Regions from separate parts of the Bacillus sp. XB1 genome, predicted to be linked through region 3. Evidence: predicted binding sites of a transcription regulator. Region 3 holds the regulator's gene; each other region holds the start of a gene.

Region 1 (5,067 bases), on a different contig from region 3:
TCTTTTACAGGACCAATAGGAGAGATTGCCATTGGTGGCCCGCCCTGCCAACCCCAGTCATATGTCATAATGACGACGAAATCAACAATTTGCCCTTGCGCTTTATAATCATGGGCTTCGAAAAATTTTCCCTTTTGATTTGAACTTGTTTTCGGTACGAGAGTTGTGCTTAATGTGTACCCGCTAGGTAAGCGTGTTTTTACATTTCGTAAAAAGCGATTATAGGCCTCGCGGTCTTCGGGTGCTACACTCTCGAAATCGAAATGAATGTCTCGCATGCCATATTTTTCAGCTGTTTGCAAAATGTTAGTAATAAATTTGTTTTGAATCGTTGCGTCGCGTAAAATAACCGATGTTAGATCTGCACTGAAATTACCATTTTCAATATTTGTAATAACGAGCATAGGGATTGTTTGCCCTTGCGTTGCAATATTAGCAATTTTAGCTGTTTCAGTAGGTTCTTTTAATGTGCCATCTCTTTTTGCCTCAAAACTAAAATAAGCTAAATATGTTAAAAATGGATTGATGGCACGTGTAGCATTAACTAAACTCTCTTTAATCGGTATAGTGGAAGGTTGTAAATAAGCGATGGATTCTACAGCTCGTTTTGTGCCTTTTGGTACATATAATTGTTGTCCGACATGGAGAATAGATTTTAAAGATAAATTATTAACTTTAGCTAAACTAGCGAGGGGGACATTATATGTTTGAGAAATCCGATAGAGGCTGTCACCAGGCTGTACATAATAATTATTTCCTTTCGTATTAACGATAAGTGCCTGACCAACAACGAGCGTTTCAGCGGGATTTAGTCCATTGTCTTTTACTATTTCGTCAGGTGTTGATCCATATTTTGATGCCAAGCTATATACGCTATCACCGCTACGAACCGTTACAATTTGAATCATATGCTTGCTCCTTTCGGGAAAAGATTCACTATTTTTATTTTATTTTTGATGTCACTGTATTATGATTAAATGTATGCAAGGTAGCAGAAGTGAAAGAAGGCGAATACATATGTTTGTAGCAGAACATGAAGTTGAAATCCGTTATGCGGAAACAGATCAAATGGGTGTTGTTTACCATTCAAACTACTTAGTGTGGCTTGAGTTAGGTCGCACGAAACTTATACAAGATTTAGGTTTTTCATATGTTGAAATGGAGAAAGAAGGAATTATTTCTCCTGTGTTAGATTTACAAATTTCATACCGTAAAGCGATGCGTTACGGAGAAAAAGCAATCGTAAAAACATGGGTAGATACTGTGAGCCCACTTCGCGTTGTATATGGATATGAAATATATAATGGTGATGGTGAACTTTGTATTACTGCAAGTACGACGAATATTTGTGCGAAAAAAGAAGGGTTCCGCCCTGTATCATTTAAAAAGTTATATCCTGATTGGTATGCGAAATATGAGGAAATTAAGAAAAAATAAAAAAGCGTGGCAGAAGCCACGTTTTTTTATTTTTCATAATTAAATTGTGGGAAGTCGTCACCTTCGTTAAGTGTAACAGATAAATTATGTCCATCGAAGAACCATTCATCATCGCCTTCAATAAAGAAGTTAATACCTTCTTCTTGAATTTGAACAGCAGGATGTGCAGGATCATCTTTACGAATCCCTAAAGAAAGTCCTTTTTGCACAGTACTGCAACCACCGTATTGTACGAAAAAGCGTAGTGTTTCATTTGATTGTAAGTTTAATTCATTTTTATACCATTGTGCTGCTTCTTTTGTTACGGAAAGATTCATGTATAGTTCCTCCAAATTATGTTGCTTTTTCTTTAGTATAAAAAATAACGCAAAAAGACGCTATTAATATGCTTCACGTTTTCTTTTTGCGTTATGTGGGTTCCGATCTTATTTTTGCTTTTTTGAAAAGTTTGCTTTTGGTTCAGTTTTATTTATAATTCGTCCGATATTTGCACGGTGTTTATAAATAACCATACCTGCTAATAAACACATCGCAATAATGAAGATTTTATCCCCGCTAACAATGGATGCAATAACAGCAACAACTGCTGTTACCATAGAAGAAAGTGATACGTATCTTGTTGTAAATAAAAGGGTGAAAAATACAACAGCCAATATTGCAAAAACAACTGGTGAATAGCATAATAGCACCCCAGCAGAAGTTGCAACTGCTTTACCACCGCGGAATTTCGCGAAGATTGGATAGACATGTCCAAGAACAGCCGCTAACCCGAACCATAGTGGATGAATATCTAATCCGAAAATCATTGGTAGACTTGTTGCTAATGTCCCTTTTAAAATGTCAGCAATTGTAACGGTAAAACCTGCTTTTTTCCCTAATGTGCGGAATGTGTTTGTTCCGCCTAGATTACCGCTCCCGTGCTCACGAATATCGATTCCGTAGCCGATTTTTCCAACAACTAGTGCAAATGGAATCGAGCCAAGTAAGTAGGCAACGATAAATAAAAGATATGTAGTAACCATAAGTTCAGTCTCCTTTATTCAAATGTGTTGATAAAGGGTAAAAAGAGTTTTTCCCGTATATTGTACCATACATTTGTAAAGAGCACATTTCTTTTTTGTAAATGAAAAATTCATTATTTCGTGAAAAAAAATTCACAGTAATGTTACATTTCTCACAGAAACAGTAAGACTATATGTAGTAACATTTTAATCAAAAGATAACAACATATTGGTGGAGGGTTATAAATGTTACAAAATAATACACGTGGAGAAGAAGAATTAATGAAAGTGTTTGAGACAATAGTCCACGGCAATGAACAAGATTTGATGCAAGAAAATGCAAATGTAGACGGCCGCTCTCCAATGGGCGTAATGGGAACGTTCGCATCTGAGAGTGCAAAATATTATGCTGTTGAGAATTTATTGTCAGATCAAGTGAAAAAAGCGATAAATGAAAATATATTATATCCACATGATTTAGATTTTTATGCAACAGGAACGACGACTTGTTCACAAATTCCGTTAGCGCAAATGCTTGCTAACGGTTTTCATACTGGACATGGACATATGAGACAACCGCAAGACATTAAAAGTGCATTGGCTCTTTCGTCTATTATTTTTCAAGCGAATCAAAATATGCAGCATGGTGGTCAATCGTTTGCACTCTTTGATATTGATTTAGCACCTTATGTACGAAAAACAATTGAGAGACATAAAAAACGATTACAATCATATCCGCTTACGAAAGAACAAATAGAAGAATTCGCATGGAAAGAAACGGAAAATGATACGTATCAAGCGTGTGAGGCTTTCGTTCATAATTCGAATAGTATGCATAGTAGGGGCGGAGGACAAGTACCGTTTATTTCTATTAATTACGGAACAGATACATCAAAAGAAGGAAGAATGTTAATTAAACAACTTTTAAAAGCGACACAAGCTGGACTTGGTAAAGGAGAGACACCGATTTTTCCGATTCAAATTTTCAAGATGAAAAAAGGTGTGAATTTTGAAGAAAGTGATCCGAACTACGATTTATTTGAATTAGCATTAGAGACAACCGCAGAGCGATTATTCCCTAACTTTTCATTTTTAGATGCTCCGTTTAATGCAGTGCATTATGATGGAAGACCAGAAAGTGAAGTATGTTACATGGGATGTCGTACCCGTGTTATGTCTAATATACATGGAGAAGAAACAGCGATTGGTAGAGGGAATTTATCATTTACGTCTATTAATTTAGTGAAATTAGCGTTAATTAGTGGTTCAAAAGAAGCGTTTTTTGAAGCGCTAAACTATTATTTAGATTTAGGAATTAAGCAGCTATTAGAAAGATATGCGTATCAATGTACGAAACGAGCAAGAGATTTTCAGTTTTTATATTCACAAGGTGTATGGCGTGGTGGAGAAACGTTGCAGCCTGAAGACTCCGTAGCCTCGATTTTAAAACAAGGGACGTTAAGTATTGGTTTTATCGGTCTTGCGGAATGTTTAGTAGCTTTAACAGGAAAGCATCATGGGGAAGATGGAGAATCATGGAAACTTGGGTATGAAATTATTTCCTTTATGAGAGATAGAATGGATAAAGCGACAGAAGAACATCAACTGAATTTCTCAGTAATTGCAACTCCAGCAGAAGGATTATCAGGGAAGTTTGTGAAAAAAGATAGAGAAGAATTTGGTGAAATTAACGGTATAACGAACCATAATTACTATACGAATTCATTCCATATTCCAGTTTATTATAACATTCAAGCGATAAATAAAATCCGTTTAGAAGGCCCGTTCCATGCTCTCTGTAATGGAGGACACATTACTTATATTGAACTAGATGGAGCAGCAATGCATAACAAAAAGGCATTAAAACAAATTGTACAAGCCATGGCAGAACATGGCGTTGGATACGGTTCAATTAATCATCCTGTTGACCGTTGTAAGTGCTGTAGTTATCACGGGGTTATTGGGAATGAATGTCCAAGTTGCGGGAATAAAGATGAGGCTAATATAGAAAGAATTCGCCGTATAACAGGCTATCTTGTAGGAGATATGTCGAAGTGGAATAGTGCGAAACGTAGTGAAGAGATAGATCGGGTGAAACATAAATGAAAGTGATGAATATTATTCATGATAGTGTAGTAGATGGAGAAGGATTGCGGACAGTCGTGTTTTTTGCGGGCTGTCCGCATCGTTGCGTTGGTTGCCATAATCCGAAATCGTGGAATATTTGCAATGGAACGGAAATGACAGTAGAAGAAATTGTGAAAGAGATTGCAAGTAATCCATTAACTGATGTAACATTTTCAGGTGGAGATCCATTTTTTCAAGCTGCTGAAGTGAAAAAGGTAGCAAAAATCGTGAAAGATTTGAAAAAAAACCTATGGATGTATACAGGTTATACGTTAGAAGAGATACAGAGTTCTCAAAATAATGATATGATAGAGTTGTTACATTATGGGGATGTTTTAGTCGATGGAAGGTTTGAAATTGAGAAAAAAGATTTAACACTTCCATTTCGCGGAAGCTCCAATCAACGTATTATTCGATTGAAAGAGTAAAAAGGCGGGATAGATTATATGAATAAAACAGTATTGCTTGTTGAAGATGAAAGAAGATTACGTGAAATTGTTAG
Region 2 (5,067 bases), on a different contig from region 3:
TTGAAGCAGCGAAATTTGTCTTAACAAGTGATCAAAGGCGTGCTGTACAATCAGCAGCTGAATTGACGGATTCTTTATCTTTTATGCAAAATTCTCTTTTTAGAGAAGCTGAAGTTCCTTCATGCTTTTTTGCTCCGAAGTGGTTGAAATGCACAATTAAGGTATGGATGTTCATTGGACGAACATTATGGATACTTGGCTACCATAAAGGTGTTGAGTCTTATAAGGAAGTAAGAGAGAGGGTAAGGCAAGCGGCTTACCTGTTACATCGTTATGCTCTCGTACATGGAAGTATAGCTCTTGTAGGTCATAATTATGTGAATGTAATGATTGGTGCCGAACTGAGAGCGATGGGATGGTCTGGTTCTCCTATTTTGCACAGAGAGCCATGGGGATGTACAACATATACGTTTCACGAGGCGATGGATGGAAATATATTAAATACAAATTTAACATAAAAGCACACGATTTATATAAATCGTGTGCTTTCTTTTTAAGATATAGAAATTTTGACGTTTAATGGTTTTACGAGATGAGCATAAGGTTCCCCTACTAGCATAACAATTTCATCTTTTTTATAACCTAACTTTTCGTATAGTGAATAGGCGCGTTTGTTTTCTAAATTAACAAGTAAAGCGATTTTTTTATGCCCTTTTTCAGTTGCATAGATTTCGGCAGCTTCAATTAATTTAGAACCTATACCTTTTCCGCCGTGTGCACTTGAAACTGATAATGTATCAATGTAATACTCATCAAGCTCAGCTTCTTTTTCTAACGTAATTGATTCATCTTTATGTAATGCTCTTAAGTGATATACAATTGGTGCGTCAAGCTGTGTTGCTTCACTACCGTGATAAGCGACAATAATTCCAACTGCACTCTCGTCTTGTTCATAGACAAAACAGTTTTCGTAGCTCAGACGGTTATTTTCTTTTGAGAACCATGTCTCAAGTCCTAGTAATACTTCTGCTTCAACTGTGCTACCTGTGATTTTTTCAGCAATTTCATGCAGAGCATTATACAATAAAGGAGCTATTGCCATTGCATCTGTCTTTTTTGCTTTCCGAATCATAGTATCCCTCCTAGTTCTATTTGTATATTGTAGCATAGTGGTATGGAACTTTGCATAATTGAATGCCGAAATGTTTGATATAGAGAAGTAGCTATGTTAGTATATGATATTTAGTGGACATATAGTAAAACAATATTGTTTGCGAAATAACGAAAATAAAATCATGGCATAACAACGAGATAAAGTGAAACGTTAATCAGTAAGATTTTTTGTTCATTCTACGACTGATTAGTAGTCAACACCAATCGGACTACCTGCAAATAGCGGGATAAATTTACAGTTGTTGACCCATAGAATATAAGATAAAATATTGCAGAGAGGTGAAATACATGGATAAAGAATTAGCAAATACAATTTTAGATCAGCTAAAAAATGGTGAAATAAAGGAGTATGTTGTTACGAAAGATGTATTTTATACGTTCAGAGAAGTTGTTGTAAATAGAGAAGACTTTAAGCATTTCATTGGTAACGCACAGCGAGGCGGGCAAGTGATTTATACATATTCAGAAACGCCACGTTCATAAAGGAGAATTTTGATCAGCAGGGCATCTCTCACTGATTAGTAGCCTTCACCAAACGGACGTTTCATGCGGGATAAATAAAAGATAAAGGAGAGGGGAATTATGGGCGATTTTAAACAAGGCATTTTACCACATTGGGATTATATGTGGAAAGATAGAGCCGGCAATCGATTTATGGGAATGGTTATGTATCCAGAGAAACGAAAATGTTCAGCAAAAATGCTTCAGAAAATAAAAAGAGCATATGAAGAAGCAATAGAAATTAAAGTAACTGTACAAGTTCAACATACATATCAGTACGTAGAAGGACTGATTGTATACTTTGATGAAGAGGCTCCTGTATGTACAATGCTTGATAAAGATGAAAATCCACATCATATATTTGTAAAAGATATTTTGCGCATTGAGTACTCTGAATAAACTTTTCATAAATAAATTGAAGTTCCATAATAATAATCTTTTTCTATAATAGTTATCTTTTAGTATGTAACGAAAAACGAAAGTATATGTATAATATATTTAATAAGGTAAATTTGATAAATGTAATCGTTTTTTAGAGCAGATTATAGTTTCATATCTGTTCTTTTTTGCGTGATGCTGGAGAAATATATTTCTTCAGCATCTACCGTTTTATGACAAAATATATTGTTAACTTTTTTAAAAATAAGGTTAAATTCGTTGACAACTTTTTTGAAAAGCACTTTATTGACATGAGTTTTAGAATGTTGTTTCATAGTCATTGTATTGAAAAAAAACGGCTATCATGTCGAAAAGTAAAAGTTAAAAAAAGAAAGAATTTATACATATATCTTGTGTCTTATTTTGAAACGTAATACAATATATAGAGAAATCAAGAACAACATATAGAGAATATAGATTTGAGAGGGAGGGTCGGAAATGTTAGTTGCATATGATTCTATGACAGGAAACGTGAAGCGTTTCATTCACAAATTAAATATGCCGGCCGTTCAAATTGATGAAGATCTAGTAATAGATGAAGACTTTATTCTTATTACGTATACAACAGGTTTTGGAAATGTACCAGAACGTGTTTTAGACTTTTTAGAGCGCAATAATGAAAAATTAAAAGGCGTATCTGCAAGCGGCAATCGTAACTGGGGAGACATGTTCGGTGCAAGTGCTGACAAGATTTCTACTAAATATGAAGTGCCTATTGTATCAAAATTTGAGTTATCTGGAACAAATAACGATGTAGAATATTTTAAGGAAAGGGTGCGGGAGATTGCGACACATTGAACTGAATAATGAAATCACGCAAATGCAGGACGGTTTTTATCAGCTTCATAAAGATAAAGAGGCATTAGAAGTCTTTATGGAAGAAGCTAGAGAGAATACCGTTCCTTTTAATAGCGTGGCAGAGCGAATGGAGTATATGAAAGAACATGATTACTATTACAACGTTCTGGACGAGTATAGCTTGGAGGAAGTAGAGGAAGTATATAACATCGCTTATGGTGAAAACTTCGAGTTCCAATCTTATATGGCAGCATCTAAGTTCTACAAAGATTATGCGTTAAAAACGAATGATCAAAAACAATACTTAGAAAGCTATGAAGATCGTGTAGCAATTGTTTCATTATACTTAGGACGCGGTGATGTTTCGAAAGCAAGACAATTCGCAAGCATGATTGTAAAACAAAACTACCAACCAGCGACACCAACCTTTTTAAATGCGGGAAGAAGCAGAAGAGGAGAAATGGTGTCTTGTTTCTTGTTAGAGATGGATGATAGCTTAAATTCAATTGGCTTTAACATTAATACTGCGATGCAATTATCAAAAATCGGCGGGGGAGTAGCTTTAAACTTATCTAAGCTACGCGCACGTGGTGAGCAAATTAAAGGTATCGACAACGCTGCAAGTGGCGTAGTACCTGTTATGAAATTGCTTGAAGATTCGTTTTCATATGCGAATCAGCTTGGCCAACGAAAAGGTGCCGGTGCAGTATATTTAAACATTTTCCATTGGGATATTATTGAATTCCTTGATACAAAAAAAATAAATGCCGATGAGAAGAGCCGTATTCAGTCTCTATCAATCGGAATTATCGTTCCAAGTAAGTTCTTTGAGCTTGCTGAGAAAAACGAACCTTTCCATGTTTTCGCGCCTTATACGGTTTATAAAGAATATGGCAAGCATTTAGATGATATTGACATTGATGAAATGTACGATGAATTAATGAGCAATCCGAAAGTGAAGAAGAAGCCACTAGATATTAGTGCACGTGATATGCTTATTAAAATCGCTATGATTCAGCTTGAGTCTGGTTACCCATACTTAATGTTTAAATCAAATGCAAATAATCAACATCCATTGAAGGATATTGGAACTGTGAAGATGTCGAACTTATGTACAGAAATCTTCCAGCTTCAAGAAACTTCAGAAATAAATGATTACGGTACAGATGACATTATCCGTCGTGATATTAACTGCAACTTAGGATCGTTAAATATCGTAAACGTAATGGAAAATAAAGAAATTCGTGAAGCAGTTCATGCGGGAATGGAAGCTTTAACAGCTGTTTCTGATATGACGATTATTCCGAATGCACCAACTGTGAAAAAAGCAAATGACGAGCTTCATTCAGTTGGACTTGGAGCAATGAACTTACACGGATATTTAGCAAAAAATAAAATCGCTTATGAAAGTGCAGAAGCGAAAGAATTCGCTCGTACATTCTTTATGATGTTAAATTACTATTCTATTGAGAAAAGTATGGAAATCGCTACAGAAAAAGGCGAGACATTTAAAGACTTCGATAAATCTGATTATGCGAATGGCACATACTTCGAAAAGTATGAAACGACAGATTACAGTCCTGTAACTGAAAAAGTTCAGCAACTATTTGAAGGAATTCATATTCCGACAAAAGAAGATTGGACAAGTTTAAAAGAGCAAGTGCAGAAGAATGGTTTATACAACTCATATCGTCTTGCCATTGCTCCAACACAATCAATCAGTTACGTTCAAAATGCAACTTCAAGCGTAATGCCGATCGTAAGTCAAATCGAATCAAGAACATATGCGAATGCGACAACATATTATCCAATGCCGTATTTATCAAAAGATACGTTCTGGTACTATAAATCTTCTTACGATATGAATCAGTTTAAATTAATTGATTTAATCGCAGAAATTCAAGAACATATTGACCAAGGAATTAGTACAATTCTTTACGTTAATAGTGATATTTCAACACGTGAATTAGCACGTTACTACATCTATGCACATAAAAAAGGCTTAAAGAGTCTGTATTATACGAGAACACGTAAATTAAGCGTGGAAGAGTGTGTGGCTTGTACCGTTTAATGGCATATTGCCATACTAAATGAATAACCCAATAGTATGAGCAGGGTTATGAACCCTGCTCATACTTGGTTTGTTCTACTAAACGGTTAGCTTTTCATTGTTAGATGGAAATTTAACCGTTCAGTAGAACAATAATAGATATAGGG
Region 3 (5,067 bases):
TTTTTCTTCGAAGCAAATTTCAATCACTTTTGTCCCCCCTTTTATCCCCGCTCTAAAGGACTGTATCTATACGTTACAAATCCTATAAGAGTCCGTCCCGCGTGAATTTCACTCTTAGTAGAATCACATTTCCTATCGTTAGAAAATCCACTCAATATGGCTTGCTAATTTTATATATATTAAGGGAGGGAGAAAAAAATGATACAAGCTACTATGAATTTTTATTGTATACTTTACTTATCAATAAAAGGGGGTATCTGAATGTTTGAATATAAATTCATAAAAGTCGAATTACATTGGGGGTTCACTCGCTCAAAACCAGCTGAAGACTACCAAGAAATTATTCAAGAACATGCTAGAGATGGCTGGAGGTTCGTACAGATTGTTGCCCCTACGTTTGGCAGTTCTGGACAACCTGAATATTTCGATCTCATATTCGAAAAGAAAATATCACTATAATACAAAAAAAGAGCAAGCTGAGAAGCTTACTCTTTTACTTATGACGACGGTTTTTCCCACCAATTGGAATTGGTTTCGCTAAATATTTAATTCTTTCCATAATACGTGCTGCTTTCATTTCTTCAGCCTCACCACGCTGCGTATACGTTAAATGGTGTTCCAGTTGTTTAAAATCAAAATTAGACGTAAAGAACGTCGGTAAGTTTTCTAACATACGGAATTGCAAGATTGCACCAAGCACATCGTCACGCACAAAGCTTGACATCGCTTCTGCCCCGATATCGTCTAACATTAAAACTTGTACGCGTTTAACCGCATCAATCTTTTCACCAATCGAATTATCTTGAATTGAACTTTTAATTTCACGTAAAAATTCCGGGAAGTATACGAGCATCGAACTTATTTTCTTTCGAGCAAGCTCGTTCGCTATTGCTCCTAAAAGGTACGTTTTTCCTACACCAAATTTACCGTACAAATATAAACCTTGTGCTTTTTTACCTGGTTCATATGTACTTAAAAATTCATTCGCTGCACCAATTGCATCGATACGTGCATTTAAATCAGAAGGGTCTAAGTTTTCCATAGTTGCCTGCAAAATATCCGTTGGCATATATACACTTTGAACGAGTTTTTCATATTTCTTTCTCTCGTCATGCGCTACTTTTCTAACGCAGCGATCGTATTGAATATCAATCATCTTCCCTTGAATAACAAGCTTTGGCTCATAACCTTGTAGCATATTTTTACATGAACCTAAATCCGGACAATCCACGCAACCTACACTTTGTCCAATATATTCATATAACTTCACAAGACTGCGCTCAATCATAGAAGTCGTTACTTCACCCTTATGTTCGTCTATAAATTCTTTCACACGCGGATGCGCCATTACTTCTGCCTTTAGTACTTCATATCTATTTTTAAAGTTTTCATTTTCCATTAATTTTGCAAATGAATTTTGAATATGCTCCATTTTCTCACCTCAAAGAGCGTTCATTCTCTTCTATTAATCACGCTTATATTTTTTTAACACTTCTTCTAGTCGTTTTCTTTCATCTTCTAGCGTACTTGCATCTTTTTCTACACTTGTATCTTTCTTCTCTGTTTCTTTCTCTTGTTCTTTCGGCTCTTCTTCCTTAAGCCAATCTGGCACCATTTCTTTCCGCACCGTTTTCTTCGCCGTACGGCCTTTTTTCTTCGTCTCAGCCCACTCTTGATATTGACGGTTCTCTTCTTTCGCTAACGCCATCGCGTCCGCTACTGTACCGACCTTTTTACGTGCCCAATGCCCAGCAATCTTCTCGACATACGTTTTCGCAAGTTTCATATCTGAGCGTAGCATAACGTAATAAATAAGTACATTCACAACTCCTGGTGTCAATTTTTGATTAATCATGACATCTTCAACGATCTGCAAGTCCGCTTTCGTTGCCTCTGCACCACCAGAAATCTCTTTCAATAGTTGTTTTGGCGAGATTTCCTCTAGCTGCTTTATTAACATCTCCTCTTGCGATGAAGGCTCTTTCTCTTTCATCGTACGTGCAGCATGAGGCTGTACTCTTTCACTTAATACCGGTAATGCTTGACCATTTTCAAATTGATACCAATCGCGCGCTCCTTTTCTAAGCCTTTCCGTATCAATTGTTTGCATCTCTGTCACTGCACCAAGAACGATATTTTGCATCGATAACACATCTACACCATACACGTAAGCAAGTGTTATAACGCAGTCTCTCACTTGATCTGTAATCGCCTTTTTAGGAACAAGAGCGGACAATCCATCTACAAATAAAGAGAAATCAAAGAAATCATTCCAAACTTTCGGAGCGTCTCCCTTCTCGTTACTTGGCATAGTTGTCGTTTTTGGAATACGAAGGTCTTCTTGCGCATGCTCAAGCTGTCCTGGATTAAACGAACCAAACACATCATTGAAAGAACGCGTAACATTTTCATAAGAAGCAAAATCAAATTCTTCTTCTAAGAAATATTGCTTTACTTGATTATATTTTGTCCGGCTCAATCGATTGTATAAAAAGATACTTAAAACAATATCATCAAAAAACTGCTTCGGAGATAAAGGTGGTTGCAACTCATATATGAACATTCGAATATCTTTTTCTTTCTTAATATATACCTTCAATAGCCCAATTGCCTCTAACTTTACTCGTTCCTCATATATTTCAGGAAGTTGCATTTGCATAGTCACCATAAGGGAATGATGCGTATTCTCTTTTCCAAATACACGATCTTGCTCTAGCTCTCCCCATAGTGTCATGTATAAGCTAAAAGCTCTACTACCTATTAACGGCTGATACAACATCGTTAACACTTTTCGGTCGTAATTGTGCAGTAGCCCTTTCGCACTTACTTTATAACGATCAATCGGCAATAGCTCCATCCATGACTGTTTTTCCATTCTTGCTTTTCCTTTCTCTCATCCAATCTATCCTCTACTTCATTCGTTCTATCTTCATTATATAAATTCTTAGTGAAAAAGAGCTATTAGCTTGCGCTTCTAGCTCTCTTATCCTATTACTTACGGTATGTAAAGAGAATAAAATACAACTTCTACTCTCTTTCTTTTTGCAGTATATCTTTTAATTCTTCAATAAATACATTTAAATCTTTAAATTGACGATATACAGAAGCAAAACGTACGTAAGCAACATCATCAATATCGCGAAGTTCTTCCATGACAATTTCACCAATCATATCACTTTTCACTTCTGATATACCTAAATTACGCAGTTCACGTTCCACGCTTTGTGTTACTTCTTCTAATTGTCTTAAAGATACTGGTCTTTTTTCACACGCTTTAATTAAACCACGTAAAATCTTTTCTTTATTAAACTCTTCTCGTGTGCCTTCTTTTTTTACAACGATAAGAGGTGACTCTTCTACCCTTTCAAAGGTCGTAAAGCGACTTAAGCAGCTTTCACACTCTCTCCTTCTTCGAATAGAGCGCCCCTCGTCTACCGGACGCGAATCTAACACTCTTGTACCATTATGAGAACAGGATGGACAACGCAATACATTCACTCCTTTACACTATACTCTTTATTTTTCTCTACTCACTTCACCTAAAATATATATACAATATTATATAACTCATTCTAACTCTCTTACCACTTTAAGTTTCAGCGCATCACTTTATCATCTCATCCTTAAAAATAAGATGGTATATAGAGCACTACCTCATTTGCAAGAATCCAATTTATTCAACTAACGAGTACGTTATATTTTTCCTTTTTTATAAACTAAAAAAGAGGTGCATTATACACCTCTTTACATTTTAAATCAATTATGTTCTTTTTTAAAGAGCTTTTGTTTCTCTCTGCTTAATTTCGAAGCTACCAGTTCCTCGAGGAAGCTCGATGCTCTCACGCGTTTTCGCGTTTAAACCTTCTGCAATATATTCTGCAGCAACATTTGGATCAATACGATCCCCACAAGTATAAACATCAATACTTGCGTAACCGTGCTCCGGAAAGCTATGAATTGTTAAATGTGATTCCGAGATAATTACTACTCCACTTACACCTTGTGGTGCAAATTTATGGAAAGCAACCTCACGCACTTCAGCACCAGCTTTTAGTGCTGCATCCACAAATAATTGTTCAATATACGGCATGTCATTCAGTTTGTCGAAATCGCAATCCCAAAGTTCAGCAATCACGTGACGACCCATCGTATCCATAGTATCCATTCTACAGTTCCCCCTTGTAAATTTATTCTAACTGTTCGAATTGAAAACTAATTTGCAATTTGGCTTGCTCCACTACCACGGGGGAAAGTTAGTCCAGAGAGGTCCTAACCCTTTAAGTAGTGACTACGTACCTCAGCTCTTAAGTTTACGAGTGTTAGTATACTTTGTTTATTTTCATTTTGCAACAACAGTTTTTTCGATTTTCTGTCATATTTTCCTCTTTACTTTTCCCTAAAAAAAATAAACGATTCACAAATGCAGTAATCACAACGCTTCGTGGTATGTCCACTTTTTTAAATATACTTATATAATTTTTTTCCTTTTCAGAAAAAATTAAAAAAAGAGGGCAAATGTTGCCTTGCCCTCTCCTCCCTTATTCACTTAAATGTGTTGCACATTTTCTTGTTTCGCTAACTCTTCAACAACTAACGTTACAAGGTCTACAACACGACGAGAGTAGCCCCACTCGTTATCATACCAAGCAAGTACTTTCACTTTACGATCACCCATTACCATTGTAGATAAACCATCAATAATAGCTGAGTGTGTATTTGTATTAAAGTCGATAGATACTAAAGGCTCTTCGCTGAATTCTACAATACCTTTTAACGCACCGTTTGCAACAGTTTTGAATGCATCGTTAATGGCTTCAACTGTCACATCGCGTTTTACATCTACTACTAAATCAACAAGAGACACGTTTGGTGTTGGTACACGAAGTGCCATACCATGAAGTTTTCCGTTTAAATGTGGAAGAACTTTTGCTAGCGCTTTCGCAGCACCTGTCGTTGTCGGAATGATTGATTGTCCGCAAGCACGTGCTCTTCTTAAATCTTTATGTGGGTTATCAATATTTTTTTGGTCATTTGTATAAGCGTGAACTGTCGTCATTAAACCGTTTT

What was found. Region 3 encodes NrdR, which represses ribonucleotide reductase genes. Its sites were predicted from a motif close to AACACNATATATNGTGTT; they were not measured.
Region 1: a site for NrdR is predicted at 2,625-2,642, ahead of ACK1U5_RS00600 (anaerobic ribonucleoside triphosphate reductase). Genes of this name have one in related genera too.
Region 2: a site for NrdR is predicted at 2,425-2,442, ahead of nrdI (class Ib ribonucleoside-diphosphate reductase assembly flavoprotein NrdI). Genes of this name have one in related genera too.

Annotation. Positions count from the first base shown of each region.
Region 1 is NZ_JBNRIL010000001.1:98,856-103,922, forward strand. It holds gene ACK1U5_RS00580 (glycosyl hydrolase family 18 protein) at 1-908, opposite strand, end outside; gene ACK1U5_RS00585 (acyl-CoA thioesterase) at 1,018-1,437, shown strand; gene ACK1U5_RS00590 (HesB/YadR/YfhF family protein) at 1,464-1,754, opposite strand; gene plsY (glycerol-3-phosphate 1-O-acyltransferase PlsY) at 1,863-2,459, opposite strand; gene ACK1U5_RS00600 (anaerobic ribonucleoside triphosphate reductase) at 2,685-4,544, shown strand; gene nrdG (anaerobic ribonucleoside-triphosphate reductase activating protein) at 4,541-4,993, shown strand; gene ACK1U5_RS00610 (response regulator transcription factor) at 5,012-5,067, shown strand, end outside.
Region 2 is NZ_JBNRIL010000001.1:2,295,022-2,300,088, reverse strand. It holds gene ACK1U5_RS11785 (hypothetical protein) at 1-458, shown strand, start outside; gene ACK1U5_RS11780 (GNAT family N-acetyltransferase) at 494-1,072, opposite strand; gene ACK1U5_RS11775 (hypothetical protein) at 1,402-1,596, shown strand; gene ACK1U5_RS11770 (hypothetical protein) at 1,696-2,013, shown strand; gene nrdI (class Ib ribonucleoside-diphosphate reductase assembly flavoprotein NrdI) at 2,491-2,850, shown strand; gene nrdE (class 1b ribonucleoside-diphosphate reductase subunit alpha) at 2,837-4,921, shown strand.
Region 3 is NZ_JBNRIL010000002.1:274,329-279,395, reverse strand. It holds gene ytxC (putative sporulation protein YtxC) at 1-27, opposite strand, end outside; gene ACK1U5_RS16725 (DUF4177 domain-containing protein) at 262-459, shown strand; gene dnaI (primosomal protein DnaI) at 494-1,432, opposite strand; gene ACK1U5_RS16715 (replication initiation and membrane attachment family protein) at 1,466-2,875, opposite strand; gene nrdR (transcriptional regulator NrdR) at 3,028-3,489, opposite strand; gene speD (adenosylmethionine decarboxylase) at 3,773-4,156, opposite strand; gene ACK1U5_RS16700 (glyceraldehyde-3-phosphate dehydrogenase) at 4,547-5,067, opposite strand, start outside.